DNA from 2 places in the Methylocaldum sp. GT1TLB genome. Region 1 is predicted to be linked to the other one. Evidence: riboswitches for the same ligand, from Rfam matches in the RefSeq annotation. Region 1 holds a riboswitch; the other holds the start of a gene.
What was found. A riboswitch is a leader RNA that binds a small molecule or an ion and turns the genes downstream of it on or off. The one in region 1 is predicted to bind cyclic di-GMP.
Positions count from the first base shown of each region.

Region 2: linked by a shared signal. The riboswitch ahead of ACR2R1_RS20885 (zinc-dependent metalloprotease family protein) and the one ahead of ACR2R1_RS18615 (VPLPA-CTERM sorting domain-containing protein) in region 1 are both predicted to bind cyclic di-GMP.

Region 1 covers NZ_CP194898.1:4,205,087-4,212,847, reverse strand. The annotation lists gene ACR2R1_RS18620 (hypothetical protein) at 1-1,213, opposite strand, end outside; gene ACR2R1_RS18615 (VPLPA-CTERM sorting domain-containing protein) at 1,245-2,015, opposite strand; cyclic di-GMP riboswitch class I at 2,176-2,253, opposite strand; gene ACR2R1_RS18610 (transglutaminase-like cysteine peptidase) at 3,384-3,992, shown strand; gene ACR2R1_RS18605 (bifunctional diguanylate cyclase/phosphodiesterase) at 3,989-5,896, shown strand; gene ACR2R1_RS18600 (VPLPA-CTERM sorting domain-containing protein) at 7,519-7,761, shown strand, end outside.
Region 2 covers NZ_CP194898.1:4,729,009-4,736,769, forward strand. The annotation lists gene ACR2R1_RS20880 (cistern family PEP-CTERM protein) at 1-136, shown strand, start outside; gene ACR2R1_RS20885 (zinc-dependent metalloprotease family protein) at 283-2,130, opposite strand; cyclic di-GMP riboswitch class I at 2,217-2,304, opposite strand; gene ACR2R1_RS20890 (M12 family metallo-peptidase) at 3,497-5,146, opposite strand; gene ACR2R1_RS20895 (IS701 family transposase) at 5,343-6,488, opposite strand; partial or broken gene ACR2R1_RS20900 (IS5 family transposase) at 6,557-7,392, opposite strand.

The DNA.
Region 1 (7,761 bases):
GCGCGGCGCCGTCGATCTTCACGAAGCGGTAGTTCTTGCGGGCAATGGGATTGCCGTTCTTATCCCTGCCGGAGTTCTTCTCCAGGCTCTGGATGCCGATCGCCCAGCGCTTGGACGTGTTACCAGATCCGCCGGTGTTGGTGCCGTCGTTGAAATCGGCCAGGCAGTTGTCCACGTCCCCGGAGCCCGACTGGCCGACGCCGTTCAGGGCGAGGTTGGTCGAGGGCACGATCGGTCCGCTCAAGTTATTGGTACCGCCCACCGGATTGACCGCGCCGCTCATGCACGGATTGTTCAGGAACACCGCGTTGGCTTGCGCCTGCGTGCCAGAACCGTCGACGCGGCGGCAGATGGCCACCTTGTTGTCGGTCAGATTCATGCCGCCGGAATAATTGTCGAAAAAGTTGACGGACGCCGCGCCGATCTGAACCTTGAACCGGTTCCAGTTCTGCACCTTGCCGGCCAGCAGCGAAGCCACTTGCTCGGAGCTGAGGCTGGGCATGCAATCGGGATTGCTGTCATCCCCCAGCGCGCAACCGGCGGGGATCCGGCCCTGGTCCATCTGCGCGTCCTGCAGGGCGGTATAAAGAGACAGCGTTACCGGAATGCCGAACACCAGGCCCGCGGCCGGGGTCACGTCCAGCAAGCTCGAAACCTGGGCGGTCGTGACATCCGGCTGCTTCACGCCGTCCTCCCTGGGCGCGTTGACCCCGCGGAACAGATCCGGGTTGACGTCGCTTACGCCGAGATCCGACTCGTGCAGAATGGTGTCGCCCGCGCTGCTGACTCGGCAGCGGTAGAAGCTGTCGGGCGCGGTCTTGGTGCAGTTGCCGTTGTTGATCTCCATGTGCGTGATCGCCTGATCGAGAATCAGCGGCGTTACGCCCTGCGCCGAGCCGCCCTGAGAACGCTTGTGGAACAACACGTTCGGATTTACGGTGCCGAGGCCGGTCACCTTGGTGGAGTCGAGCCGGCAGAAATAAGCCGAGTGCTGCGCTCCCGGCTTGGACGCGTTGGCGTTGTCGCGGTAGATATCCAGAGATCCGGCCACGCAGAGTTCGGAAAAGAGCGCTTCCACGCCCTTGTCCTGTGCGGTGGCGCCGGATGCCCAGATTTCGATATCCACGGCCGCGCCGGGAGCGAGAGCGAAGGCTTCGCCGGCGCCGAGCAGCGCCGTTGCCGCCATGGCGACAGACAAACGATTGACTTTCATCGAATTTTCTCCGTTAAGGATATTTGGGAGATTACGCTTTCTGGCCGCGGCGGCTGACCAGGGTCAAGCCGGCCAGAGCGGAGCCAAGCAGATAGATCGCCGCGGGAACCGGTACCGGAGAGGAGCCGGCCGGGCCGAATTCCAGGGTGCCGTTGCTCGACAGCAGCCAGCGCCCGGCAATCTGATTGACGATGCCGTCGCTGTCGTCGCCGGTGTTATTGGTCACGTGGAAGAAAAGGGTTGCCAGGTCGACGCCGCCGGCGGTGGAGGCGAACACGCTGGGAGCGGCGCCCATCAGCGGACCCCAGTTGCCGTCGTCCCAGGACTGCGGCAGCCCGTTATCCACGACGCCCGACACGTTGTCGCCCAGCGCGGTGTTCAGTTTGCTGATATAGCCCTGAATGTTGGTAATCGTGGATAAAACATTACCGAAACCGCCGTTGAACGAAGACCCGGTAGCCAGAATACCCCATTGATCGATATTGGCACCGCCCTCGTCGAGGGTGTACACGGCGGCGATGTTGTACTGCAGGTCTGCCTTGCCGGCAAAGCCGGCATAATTGGCGTCAGCACCCAGATTGACGCTGAACGCCCAGTTCGAACCGGCGTTCAGCACGTCAGTGAGTGAAACGTCGAGATCGCGGAAGTAGGTGCGACCCAGGCCGCCGTTCGCGCTGGGATCGAAAATCGACACGAACAATTCGCCCACGTTCGGATACTGCCCATCGCTAATCGACGCTTCTGCGCCGGTGGCGCCCAAAGCCAATAGCACGCCGGCGGTAATCGCTTTCAGTTTGTTCATTTCCATGCCTTGTTTAAAATTGCGGTTGAAAATACCTTGCAGACGTCTTCTCAAGGTTTATCTGCAGGGCCGTTTTCGCCGGTCGCTTTTCGGCGACCGGCTTTTTTGTGCCGTTTTTCAGGCACCGAAAACAAAAAAGCCGGGCTGCCATCAACGTTGGTGTGGCAACCCGGCTATCTTGCAATCAAGACCCGTGGCTTTCCGGCCCCGCCTCGCGACGAGTGTGGCTTTGTCCTAGCAACCCTCCTGGACCGGGCTCCTGCTCCCCGGCCGCAACTGAACCGCACTGCGGTTTTCTTCCGTCCCTTTGAAGGCGAGACAGACTTTAATGTCGCTTTTTTACAACCAAGTTAAGTTTGTGTGACACCGATGAAATTTTTTGAAAAAACTCAACGCACGGCTCCCGCGCATCAACTAAGTCTTTGTTTTGGATTACATTTGCGTGCTGTGTTTTTTTTTCAAAACTTTAAGTCGCAGATGATTGCAAGCTGCCCCGGCTGTAGCTTTTTCGCTGAACGACTTTACGGATTCGCAACATGAAGGCGGGGGAATCGAGGAAGGGCACCGCCGGACCTGACTTCTTCCGAGCGCCTTGCCCGGTGTATCAGGTGGTAGGTCGGCAATCCTTTGCCGACAAATCCCGTCGGGAAGGGTCGCGATTAACGCGACCGTTTGCGATTGGAAGGGGCCGATTAAAGGCCCGTTTGCGATTGGAAGGGTGGCTCCGGCGCTCCCGGAGACACCGTTTGCGATTGGAAGGGATTCCCGACCTACTCCGCGGTTCGGTGCCAGCCGGCCTGCAACCGATTGATCCGGCATGCCTCCGTCGTTAGGCTGGTTCCCGAACTCCCGTTTGGGAACCGACGTTGAGAAGCTCCCGCTTCTCGATTCGAATGATGTTTCGAGAAGCTCGAGCTGCTCGGGTATAGCTCCCAGGCGGAAGCTTGGGAGCCAGCGAAAATCCATACCGGAATGGCGGTCCGCTGACCTGTATAGCAGCGACCGTTTGCCATCAAGCGCTGACGCTTAGCCGGGCCTGCATCCGGACGCCTTCGTCGGCAAAGGATTGCCGAGCTACGGCCGCTCGTTTCGGCCTACATTTAGAGCCTATCCCAGTAGGTTTCAAAAACCCTTCGACTCGGCTCTGGGCGAACGGCCTACTGAGATAGGCACTTAGAGGTACGGGGCGGCTTCCCAAGCCACGCCGCTACACTTCAGTGAAAAACGCTGAAGCACCGGGTTATGAGGTGGCGAAATTTCGCCGAGATGGGGCAAGATACGCTTCCTTCAAATCACCCCCCTTAGCTCTTGAAACGCTTATTGATATGGAGCGCCGCTTTTGCGGTCCTTGCCGTGGCGGGCGTCGAAATGGACCTGCTCCCCAATGCACGAACCTTGGAACTGGTCGGCCAGCGCTATGGCCTGGCGGCCGTCGAACGTCTGTCGGCGTGGCGCGACCTGGTTCTGCATCTGGGCAGTGCCGGCGAACAAGAGAAGCTGGCGCGAGTCAACGATTTCTTCAACCGCCTGCCCAATATCTCCGACCCTGACCAATGGGCGCGCCGCGACTACTGGGCGACTCCGGTGGAACTCCTGGCCGCCAACGGCGGCGACTGCGAGGATTTCGCCCTGGCCAAATATTTCACCCTTCGAGCGGCAGGAGTGGCTCCCGACCGATTGCGGGTCACTTATGTCCGGGTCTGGCGGCCACAGCTGAGCCGCATGGAGCCGCACATGGTCCTGGCCTACTATCCCGCCCCGGCATCCGAACCGCTGATTTTGGACAATCTGATCGGCGATATCCGGCCGGCCGCCGCGCGGACCGATCTAGCGCCGACCATGAGCTTCAATGCGGAGGGGTTGTGGTCGGCCAAGCAGCGCGGGCAGCATGGCAAACTGGGTGAAGCGTCCGACATACGCCACTGGAACGATCTGTTGGCGCGCATGCACCACGAAAAGACGGGAGCGATTCGATGACGACGATGAGCCTGAAAACCCTGCTGGTCCTGCTGCTCGGTCTGCTGTTTCTGCTGCTGGGGCTGGCTCTTTTCGCCACCGGCCTGGTGAATACCCACGGCTTTCTGCAACGCCAGTTGCACGCTCATGCGCAAGAAACGGCAACCACTCTGGCGCTGGAACTATCGCCCGCGCTGGCGAGCAACGACACCGCGGCGGTGGCCAATGCGGTGGACGCTCTCTACGATAGCGGCTACTACCGGCGTATCGCCGTGATCCGCCCCAACGGCGAATCCGTCGTGGAGCGGGAACTCCCCTTGAAAGTGGACGGCGCTCCCGAGTGGTTCATCAGCCGCGTGCCGTTCGACGCTCCCGCGGGTCGGGCCGAATCGATGGCCGGCTGGAAACTTTCAGCCGTGGTCGACGTGGCCAGCCATCCCGGTTTCGGATATAGCCAACTTTGGCAGATGACCTGGTCCATCCTGGGCTGGACTCTGGGTTTCTGGCTGATCTCCGCGCTGCTGTCGGTATGGCTGCTGCAAAAGGCATTACGTCCGCTGGACCGGCTGGAAAATCTGGCGCTTCGCATCGGCGAAGGCAAGTTCGAGCCTTTGGCGGAGCTGCCCCGTATTCGCGAACTGCATCATATCGGCTCGGCGTTCAACCGTATGTCGGAAGCGGTGCGGCGCATGCTGAACGCGAAGATGGAAACCATCGAGAAACTACAGCGGGATCTCCACCACGACCGGCAAACCGGTCTTTTCAATCGCGCGTATTTTCTCGCATCGCTGGACGCGGCCCTGGCAATATCCGGAACGCAGCACGCCATTGCCATCCTTCAGCTCACCGGACTGGCGGAATGCAATCGCCGATTCGGACGCGATACGGGAGATCTTGTCGTCAAATTTCTCGCCGATGTTGTGGAAGCTGTCGCCGAAAAGACGCACGGCTCGGCGGCGCGAATCGACGGCGCGCAGTTTGCCGTGCTGTTGGAGCACGCCGATGCCGATTGCCTGAACGATCTGACCCATCACCTCGCCCAATCGACGGTCATGGCTTTGCTCGAGACCGGAATCGCTTCGTCCTGCACCGTCCATATCGGGGCGGCCCTCTCTTCCGGCGATAGCAGCACGGCACTGCTCGCCCGGGCGGACGCTGCGCTGCGCGACGCGCAGATGGGGTCCAGCGGGAGCTTTCGGATTGCGGAGGCAGATCCGACGCCGGGCGGGAGCGGCCGGCTCGCATTGCTGCGGCAGGCTTTGGGCAACGGTCAAGTGGAACTGGAGCGGCAGCCGCTCATGTGCCGGAACGCTTCGGCACCCGAGCATTACGAGGTGTTCGCGCGCATCGTGACGGAAAACGGATTACGGCTTTCCGCAGGCGCCTTGGCGCACATTGCCGAGGAAACCGATCTGGCTCCGATGCTGGACAAACTTGTCGTCGCGCGCCTTCAGGAAGCGATGGCGGAAAAACCCGAAGCGGCGTGGTCCGTCAATTTGTCGGTGGCCACCATCATGCAGCCGGGATTCGCTCAATCTTTTAGACATAAAGTGCCCGCTCGATCAAATCTGGCCATAGAAGTCCCCTTGAATCGGCTGATTTTAGCCCCGCAAGCGGCCGAGTCCGTTAGCGAGCTCAGGAGAGACGGTTTTCGGTTCGTGCTGGATCGCTTCATGCCCTATCCCGGCGCACTGGCCTGGTTAAACGAATTGATGCCGGATTGGGTAAAGGTGGAAGGGGCTCTCTGCCGCCGGATATTCGATGACGCCGGCAATCAGGCCCTGCTCAAGGCGCTATGCCAATACGCACGAGAGTTGGGTATCCGCGTTGCCGCCACCGGCGTGGAACGGGAGGACGAGGCCGATCTGCTTTTTGGCCTCGGGTTCGACGCGGTGCAAGGCCGTGTGTTCGAGAAGGCGAGCTAGAACGTTTTCATACCTACTGTACGGGCACTGGCGAGTAGGTCGGGAATCCCTTCCCAATCGCAAACGGTCGCTTTAGTCGCGACCCTTCCAATCGCAAACGGCGTCTTCGGGAGCGCCGAAGCCCCCCTTCCCGACGCCGCCGTTGGGCCAACGGGTTCGTCGGCAAAGGATTGCCGACCTACGAAAGATTGAATCGATCTACCCTAGCCGAAGGCGCCAACGACGTCCGCCAAGCCTGTTTTGCCGTACGAGCGAGATGAAAACGCCCTAAGTACATTCAGGGAAGTCTTGCGGCATAGGCAACCTGCAGGACAACCCCGCCAGTCAAGCCAATCTGTCGAGATCCCGCAAATATTTGCGGAATGTACTTAGAACATTCTCCACCGTGGCTTAGCGGTGTGAATTGGGAAAGCCGCTCCGCACTCCAAAATGGCGGCCGGACTAAGTCAGTAGGTCGGGAATCCCTTCCCGACTTACTGGAGACGCTACACCAAACCGGAAAATTCGCCTGCCGGAGGGGATGTCTCTTCCCGGCGACGAACGGATCGCTTCAGACGCCTTGTAAATCCATTCAACATTCAACATTCAAGCGAACATTATCGTAGGGTGGGTTAGCGAAGCGTAACCCACCGATCCGAGGCCGTTCGGCGGGTTACGGCCTCGCGGCCTAACCCGCCCTACAAAACAATTCCTGATTGAAAGCGATTTGGAAAAATACCTGAAACGGTGCGCCTGGGGTATTTTCCTGGCGTCAGCGAATTTTACGCCCACCGTAGATTTTCATCCTATCCCATTGATTCAGCGAAACACGAGTCCTTGGCTCAGAGTTTGCAGCTGAATCCTTAGAAATCCGAATCCGACGGGAGACTTTTCACCTAAACGCGGATCGACGTCGGACTGCTATTCAGCAAGCAGCTCACGCCGCCCGTTACGAAAACACCGTATACGCCCTCTCGCATGTTCTGGTTCGCCATCGGTCCCGGAGCCGTCCGCCGGGGCCAAGAGCGACCACATTCCGAACCACCAATAGGCCGCCATCGAAATTTCTCAAAATGTCACAGACCCTTAACAAAATCTTCACAGAACTTCGATTTAATAAACAAAAACTGAAAGATTTTTTTGTCGTTGACCTTCTCGGCATGAAAGCGCCGGAAATCATCGAGCGACGCCCTGGAACCCAAAGGCATAGAAACCGTGCTGTCGGTTGAGGGTGTACGACTGAAGCGACCTGCACTGGGTGTGTGCTGGTTCCCAAACTCCCGTTTGGGAACCGACGTTGAGAAGCGGGAGCTTCTCGGGCGGGGCGCCCAAGCCGAAGCTTGGGCGCCAGCGGAGAGGCCGTTTGGGATAGGAACGGTATATCGAGGCTTGTCAGAGCATTTTGGGGGGTATCAAAGGTCGTTCGGAAACAGCCTTATCTTGGTTATCTCGCCGAATCGATAAACCAGGCAGGGATAGGTGGAATTGGAGTGTGGAAATCCGGGCATCGTCGCCCGTCATACCTCTACGCGCCTTTCGCAGACGTATAGGGTCGCCGCTTTTGTAGGACGAGAGATACGAGGGAATGTTTGGAATTCGGGTTTTTCGTTGCGTTTTAAACTGACTGTAAGGAGTCACTGCTCATGAAGACATTTATCGGTGCAATCACAGGCATTTTTATCTTTTTCAGCGGGGCTGCCGCGCAGGCCGCCCTGCTGGAAGGCCAATCGGTTTATTTCCAGTTTGCGGACGAGGACCTGGATTACTTCGGGACACCGTCCATCGACGGCGATACCCTGAGCTTCGCCTTTTCCGATCGTTTTGCCGCCTCGGCTTCCCAGCGCCTAAGGGAAACCATGGAATTTCAGGTCATCGCCAAGGACGGA
Region 2 (7,761 bases), 520 kb from region 1:
CGGTGACATATCGGTTCCAACTACGCCTCCTCCTCCACCGCCCGATATAACCGTTCCAGAGCCGAGCGTCTTATCACTCTTGGGAGCCGGTCTGCTTGGTCTAGGCTTTAGGAATTGGAGAAGAAAAAAGGCATAGCTCTGAAAAGATCACAAAGACTTCTGATCAGGCAAACTAAAAAGCCGTCCCATTGGGACGGCTTTTTCTTTGAGGTTTGCTGAAGAATATCCGTTTTTTGGCAGAAACCTTTTCTGTCAACCCCTAGGCAATCCTGCAATTCCTTTTCATTTGTAAATCTGAATCGACGTTTGATTGGTGTTACCCGCCGCATCGGTGCCAGTCAGCGTGATCGTGTGCGTGCCCTTCGCGATGCTGCGGGTGTTCCAGTTATAAGAGATCGAGCCGCCGCTGGTTGAAGCTCGCACGGCGCCGTCGATGGCCAGCTTCAGCCCCTGCAATTTGACGTTATCGCTGCCAGTGCCGGTAATTTTTGTCGAGTTACCGACCTTCACGCCATTGGAGGGGCTGGTGATTTTAACCGTGGGCGGAGTTGTGTCGACGCTGTTAGCCGAGGTGGTCGCCGAGGCGGTATTGGAGAAGGCGGAGTTGCCGACGCTGTTGTAGGCGTAGACACGGTAAGAATAAGTGGTGCTGGCGCTGAGGCCAGTATTGGTGAAACTCGTGACGTTGCTGCCGAGCGAAGCGACTTCGCTCCAATTGACGCCATCCAGCGAGCGCTGCACCTTGAATCCGGTTTCGTCGCTAGACTTATCCGTCCACGTCAAGGCGATACTGCTGGATGATTGAGTAGTCGCCGCCAAACTTGTGGGGTCAGTCGGAACCGTGGGCGTCGTGGTGGTCGTGGTCGAGGACCGGAAACTGGCGACGGTGGCGCTGGTGCCATTCATGGAACGGGCGGTGTCCTGGTAGTTCGCCACCCCGGTCGGCTGGCCATTGTAATAAACGTTAGGATTAGAAAAGTGCGATATTCGTGGCGAACTGCAACTGTAGGACATGACATCGTGGAACACGCCGCAGATCCGGTAACCATAAGAGTAGGGGTACACGCCGGCGTAGGCGGAATTGTCCGGGTCGTGCATGTTGCCCTGATTGTGGCCCAATTCATGCGCCAGGGTATCGTTGCCGAGGCAGTTGTACTTGGAATCGTCATGCACGACGGCGAACGCATACGGAGCGAACCAGGAACCCAGGCTATTCATCACGTAGGCGATGCCGCAGTAGTTGCTTTCAGCAGTTATAAGCGCCACCTGATCGGCGCCGTACTGGTTGCGTAAGGAGTGTACCTCATCCATTTTGCCATCGCTGGTGCCGGTGACATCCGACAAGCTGGTCGACATGTTGCCCGTCTCGGTATAGCTGACTTCGGCCATGTTTACCAAGTTCAACTGCATGTCCACCTGGCTGTTCAGGTAGGCCTGATTGGCCTTGGTAACGGCGTTAATAATCTTGGCTTCTATGCCCGAGACGCCGCCAGCATTCACGCGGGCCTGAGGCGTGTAGACCACCAGCAGATCGATGACTTGGCCGGTGCTGGCGGCTGCGGTGGACGGGCTAGTCGAGGATGTCGTTGTACCGGCCAATTCACCGGCGGCATTAATATCCGGCGCGAGGGGTTCCGAATGCGGAGCGGTCTTGTTGGGATCGATCTGGCGGACGGCATGCGTTTTATTGCCGGCGTAGGCGATCTCGAACATTCTGCCGTCGTCCATCACGACGGTTCCGAACATCGCCTGCCCCCGAACGGCGAGGATCACCTCGCTGCTGCCTTCTTGCCCTTCGATATGACCGACCCAGGACAAACGGCCGTCGATGTCTTCGATACGATCGCGGATGGCGGTAACCGTGGTGTCGTTGAGCAGTTCGAGGGTGAGCGTATCGGCCTTCACCGCGTTGAAGTCGATGGCTACGCCCCGGCTGCGGCCCTTGATGGCTTTGATCTGCGCCTTGGCCTGCGTGGGCAGGGTCAGATTCGTGTCGCTGAATAAGCGCTGCGGCGGCGCCGCATGGACGACACCCACAATAGACGTTAAGGCTGCAAATACGCCAGCCAGTCCGAGGATATTTTTGCGGCGCGCAGCGGTGAACTTAGAATGCTGAGTCTTGTTGCTCACGTTGTGGTCCCCTAAGAGTCGAGTTGACGGCGATGGTCTCTGGGAACCCGCGGGGATGAGACAAACCAAAGCAACCTTTGGCTTGAGCTGGCAATCCCGCTGTCATAGGAGCCTGGCTCCCGTAGACCGGTAACTTTGCGCCACCACCTTTCGATGGTTTTGCCTTTTTCAGATCAAGCGGCATTAGGTCAGCGGCTCGATTTTTCTGTAGAAATAAGATTGGTCTAAATCTAGGGAATTTGTGTGATTGAGTCGGCAAAAAAGTGTTGTAGATTGTTTCATGTAGGCATTGATTGTTGTTTTTTATCAGTGGCCGTAATCGTTCGCCGGGTGGCTCCTCACCTTCGGATAAACGATGCATTGCTGCCCGTACCCCCCTTGGCACAGGTTAAGCGAATCGCAGCTTCTTTTGAGTTTGTAGCGTTGCTACGACACCGGAGTGGCTGACACGTCAAACGTTATCCGGTGCCATGGCGGTTTAGCACGCCGTATGCCAATCCGATGTTCGTTGGTGATCGGTCTGGCGAATCCTTGAATCTCTTGTATGCAGAGCAGGACTTGAGTCAGAAAATGACCGGTTCCATGGAGTGGCCGGGCAAAACATGTCTCCATTTGGCAACAGCCATGCGGCATGTGTCACTGGCCATTTCCAGGAAAAAACGAGAAAAACGCGTTATCCAGCGGCGATTTGTCCGATTATTCCGGCTGGCGACACTAGGAAGATCGTCTTGGAATGGCTAAGAGCGGAGCGGTTTGCAGTCCTGACTCGATTCACCCGAACTGTCATACGGGCACCCTTTGATGGATACGTATGATAGTTCGGGCTTAGAGCGTTTTTATCTCGCTCGTACGGCAAAACAGGCTTGGCCGAAGTCGTTGGCGCCTTCGGCTCGGGTGGATGGATTCAAGCATTCGTAGGTCGGCAATCCCTTCCCAATCGCAAACGGTCGCTTTGGTCGCGACCCTTCCGACGAAGACGCTCGACCGGGACATGGTGTCGGGAAGGGGGGCTTCGGCGCTCCAATCGCAAACGGTCATCCCAGGAGCGCTGGGATGACCCTTCCAATCGCAAACGGCCTGGCCGGGAGCGCCGGCCACGCCCTTCCCGAAGACGCCGTTTGCGATTGGGAGGGATTCCCGACCTACTCGCGAGTGCCCGTACAGTAGGTATGAAAATGCCCTAAGTACATTCCGCAAATATTTGCGGAATCTCGACAGATTGGCGGGGTTGTCCTGCAGGTTGCCTATGCCGCAAGACTTCCCTGAATGTACTTAGATAACGAATTTTTGCCTCAGTGGCAGATTCCAGCCGGTGCTACTCGATCAAGATCAGATAAAGCGTAACGCTACGATATTCGACATTCGATCAAATGCGGCGACCAAAGCGATATCGCCGACGCTCATTATCGGCGTCGTTGTCGGTCCTTCCCGTAACGCCATTGACAACCGACGCTGTTGCCGTTGTCACGACTTCACTGGGGCTGGACTCGGCTATGCCGTTATAGGCCGATACGCGATACGAGTACTCGCCGTTCGGGTTGAGTCCTGTGTCTGAGAAACTGGTGATGTCGGAGCCGAGTAACGCTACCTCTTCCCAGTTGACTCCATCGCGGGAGCGCTCCACTTTGAATCCCTCCTCGTTATCCGAGTTATCCATCCAGCGAAGATTGATTCCATCGTCGGATTGAGAGAAAGCTGCCAGCCTGCTTGGAGTCGCCGGAGCGGAAGCGGCCACTTTACTGGCACGCCACGCGGCAACCGTGGCTCGGGCTTTCTCCATCGACCAGGCGGTCGCCGCGGCCTTTGAGGGATTTATGTTCGGATCGATTCCTGTGGGTTTGCCGTTGTAGTAAACGCTAGGATTGGCGAAATTCGAAATGCGCGTTGCCCTGGTGCAGGCGTAAGACATAACCGTCCGGAAACCGCCGCTTTGGCACAGACGATGCCCATAAGAGTAGGAATAAATGCCGGCATAGCTGGAGTTGGCGCGGTCATGCGCGTTGCCCTGGTTATGGCCCAGTTCGTGCGCCAGAGTTTGCGCGGCGAGACAGTACGCTCTTGAGTCGTCATGCACGACAGCGAACGCATAAGGTGCAAAGGAGCTACTCAGCCGCGTCATTTGATAGGCGATACCGCAGTAATTGGCGTCGGCGGAAACCAGGGTCACTTGATCAGCACCGTATTGGTTGCGCCAGGAATGTACGACGTCCATCTTGCCGTCCGTTGTGCCGCGAAGATCATTAAGCGTGCGGGCCATATCGCCGCTTTCCGTGTAGTTGACCTCGGCCATGCGCACCAGGTTTAGCTTCATATGAACTTTGCTGTTGATATAGGCTTGATTGGCGGCCTCGACGGCTTTCACGATCTTGGCCTGAATGCCCGAGGTGCCGCCGGCATTGGCGCGTGCCTTCGGCGTATAGACGACCATCAGGTCCACGATCGTATCGGTGGTCGTGGCTGCGGCCATCGGCGGCTCGATGGCGGCCGTCTCGGCTTCCGAACTGACCGGCGCGTTGGCTAGATCTGGGTCCATTTCAACATCGGGAATCGGGTGTTTGTGAGGCAGAATCTTTCTCGGGTCCACCTGCCGGACGGTATGAGTATCATCATCGTTGGCAAGGATCTCGTAGATTTCACCATTCCCCCGCTTGATGGTTCCGGACATGGCTTTTCCGATCACAGCCAGAATGACTTCGCTGTCGGGTTCGCCCTGCAGATGACCAACCCAGGCGGAATGCCCCTGAACATTGTCGACGATACGGTCTTTCTCGGCGACCAGAAGCGTGTCATTGAAAATATTCAGATTTATGGCATCTGCTTTGAGTCTGTCGAAATTAGGCCGGACCGAACGATGTCTGCCTTTTTTGGCTTGAGGAGGCAGATAGGTGTCCGGTATGGCGTTCCAAACGTCCTGAAATAAGTCTTCAGGCAATTTTCGTTCGGCGACGGCCGTATGGCTTACCCCCGAGAAGGCCAGAGACAGGTATAACGGACTCAAGATCAAGTGCTTCTTCATTTTTTTAGCTCCTCTTAGTACTACAGTCGCAGTTATGGTGGACGACCACGACAGCGGCGTCGGTAATGGCACTGCCTGGCGCGCCACTGATGACGGCGCCGCCAGAGTGACCAGGCCAGCACATGCGCCGCCTCGGGACGCCGGGTCCAGAGCACGTGGACCAGCAAGCGGCGGACTTCCGGGGCAGTAAATGGGATCAAGCCGGCCTCAGTGCCCCTTTTTTCGCTTGGGTGCTCATAGCCACCAAGAACGCCTGGGCCAGCAGCGCCAAGGTGATATGCCGATGCCAGGCGTCCCACGTCCGTCCCTCATACTCGTCCAACCCACAGTCCTGCTTGGCCCTCTCGAAGCCCACTTCAATGGTCCACCGTCGCCCGGCGACCTGAATCAGGGTCTCCAGCGTCGTGCCCTCCCGCGGGGCAAACGCTACGTAATACGCCAGCTTGCTCGGATCCTCAAGACTCCGGCGCACCACCAGCCAATGGCCCCAGGCCCGCTCCTCAGCGGTCGGTTGCCACCGCCACAAAGGCTGCCACGCCCAGTCGTACTCCCGTGGCCCCTTGGCACCGTCTCCGGCCGAGTGCCGCTGCCACGCCGAAGCGGGTAGTTCGGCGGCGAGTTCCTGCGCCGGCCGATACACCGGACCATCACGCCACAACGGCACGTTACAGGCCACCCCCAGCACAAACGGCTGGCGCCGTTGCTCCAGCCAAAACCGCAGCCGCCGATCGCCCCCATACACCTCATCACCGGTCACCCAGCGGCACGGCACACCGGCGTCCAACGCGCGTTCGATCATCTCCAACGCTAACCCAGGCTTGGTGCGAAACGTCACCCCTTCAGGCACGTGCGCCTCGGCGCGGCGATGGGGGGCGGCGGCCCACTCCTTGGGCAGGTACAGTGCCCGATCGAGAAAAGCCGCCCCGTGCACACTGGCATAAGCGAGAAAAACGCCGACCTGGCTGTTCTCGATGCGGCCGGCCGTGCCACTGTATTGGCGCTTGACTCCGACCGAGTGCGTGCCTTTCTTCAAAAAACCCGTCTCGTCCACCACTAACACCGCCTCTGGATCGGCCAACCGCTCCACCACGTAAGCCCTCAGGTCATCCCGTACCCGATCGGCATCCCACTCAGCGCCATTCAACAGCCGCTGGACGCCATCCGGGGTCCGCTCCCCCAAGTGCTCCGCCAGCTGCCAGCCGTTCTTGCGCGCGACCGGACTTAACAGCCCACGCAGATACCCCAACGCGCGTTGCCGCGGTTCCGCCCGCCGAAAACGCGAGCCAATCCGCGCATGCAGTGCGGTCAGCTCCGCGTCCCACTGTCGTATCGAGTCTTGCATGGCAGTCTCCTCAGTCGATTACCATGCTTGTTAGACCTAAATAAATGCGGCTGTAGTATTAGAGCGTATCCCAATAGGCCGGTGGCTCGCCAGGTGATGATGCCCAGTGTCAGATGCAACAGAGCGAGATAGGTATCCGCCCGCTTTTCCCAGCGGATGAGAATGCGCCGAAAGCGGTTCATCCAACTGTGCGTGCGCTCTACGACCCAGCGCCGCGCTGCGAATCCCGCGTCCCGCTTGATCGCTTGGGCCTCCTCGCCGCGGGTTCGAAGGTGGGCCGTGAACCCGAACGCGTGGACAATATCCCGCACCTCGTCATAGTCATACCCTTTATCCAAACATAATCCTTGGGGCTGTTCCGGGGTCGGTTCGGGCCGCTGGGCTTGAACCGCCGCCAGCGTCGAACGGACCAGTTTCATGTCGTGGCGGTTGGCACCCTCGACCACTACGGCCAGTGGGATTCCATCCGCCTCGGTCAACAGGCTGCGCTTGACCCCCTGTTTGCCCCTGTCCGTCGGATTTGGCCCCGTTTTTTTGTGCCGGCCAGGGGCGCCTTGGTCGTGGCGCCATCCAGGGATAGCCAACTCCAGTCGATGCCCTTGAGCCGCTCGTATTCGAGCAACCCCTCCTGCCAGAAACGCTCGAAAATACCCGCCTCAACCCATTCCAGGAACCGGCGGTGGGCACTACTGCTGGAGCAGATCCCCGTCGCATTCAGGGCATTCCATTGACACCCGGTACGCAGGACGAACACAATCGCATTCATCGCCACACGGTCGTCGACCCGGCGACGATGACATCCCAGGGGATGCGGCTTGGGCACGTGCACCGGAAGCAGGGGTGACATCTTTTCCCATAAGGCGTCGGGAATCCGCCAGCCATCGTCTTCGGTAATGAGTCCCATGGGTCTTCTCCTCGGTTACCGGTTAAAGACGCTTATTATCGCCTATTGGGATAGGCTCTTAGTAATGGAAAGCAGATGCGAGCGGTTTCTCGAAATCTCCTCCTCTAATTCTCAGGAAGTCAGTCCCGGTGTCCCTTTTCAGGGCGTCACGAATCAGGCCGCGTCGGGAAGCCTGCTGCTACAGAGCGGTCTTTTGTGGAATGAAATCGACCGGAATCCTGAGGCAGGGAGTTATTCCGCTAGGTTTTGCCGTTTAAGGTTCGATTGACAATCCCGCCTGCGCGGGATGACTGCCGTCGAACCTTGGCTTCGCGTTGCTACCTTTCGCTGCTCTCAGGTCGAACCGCTTTTGGCGGAATGATCGGCGGG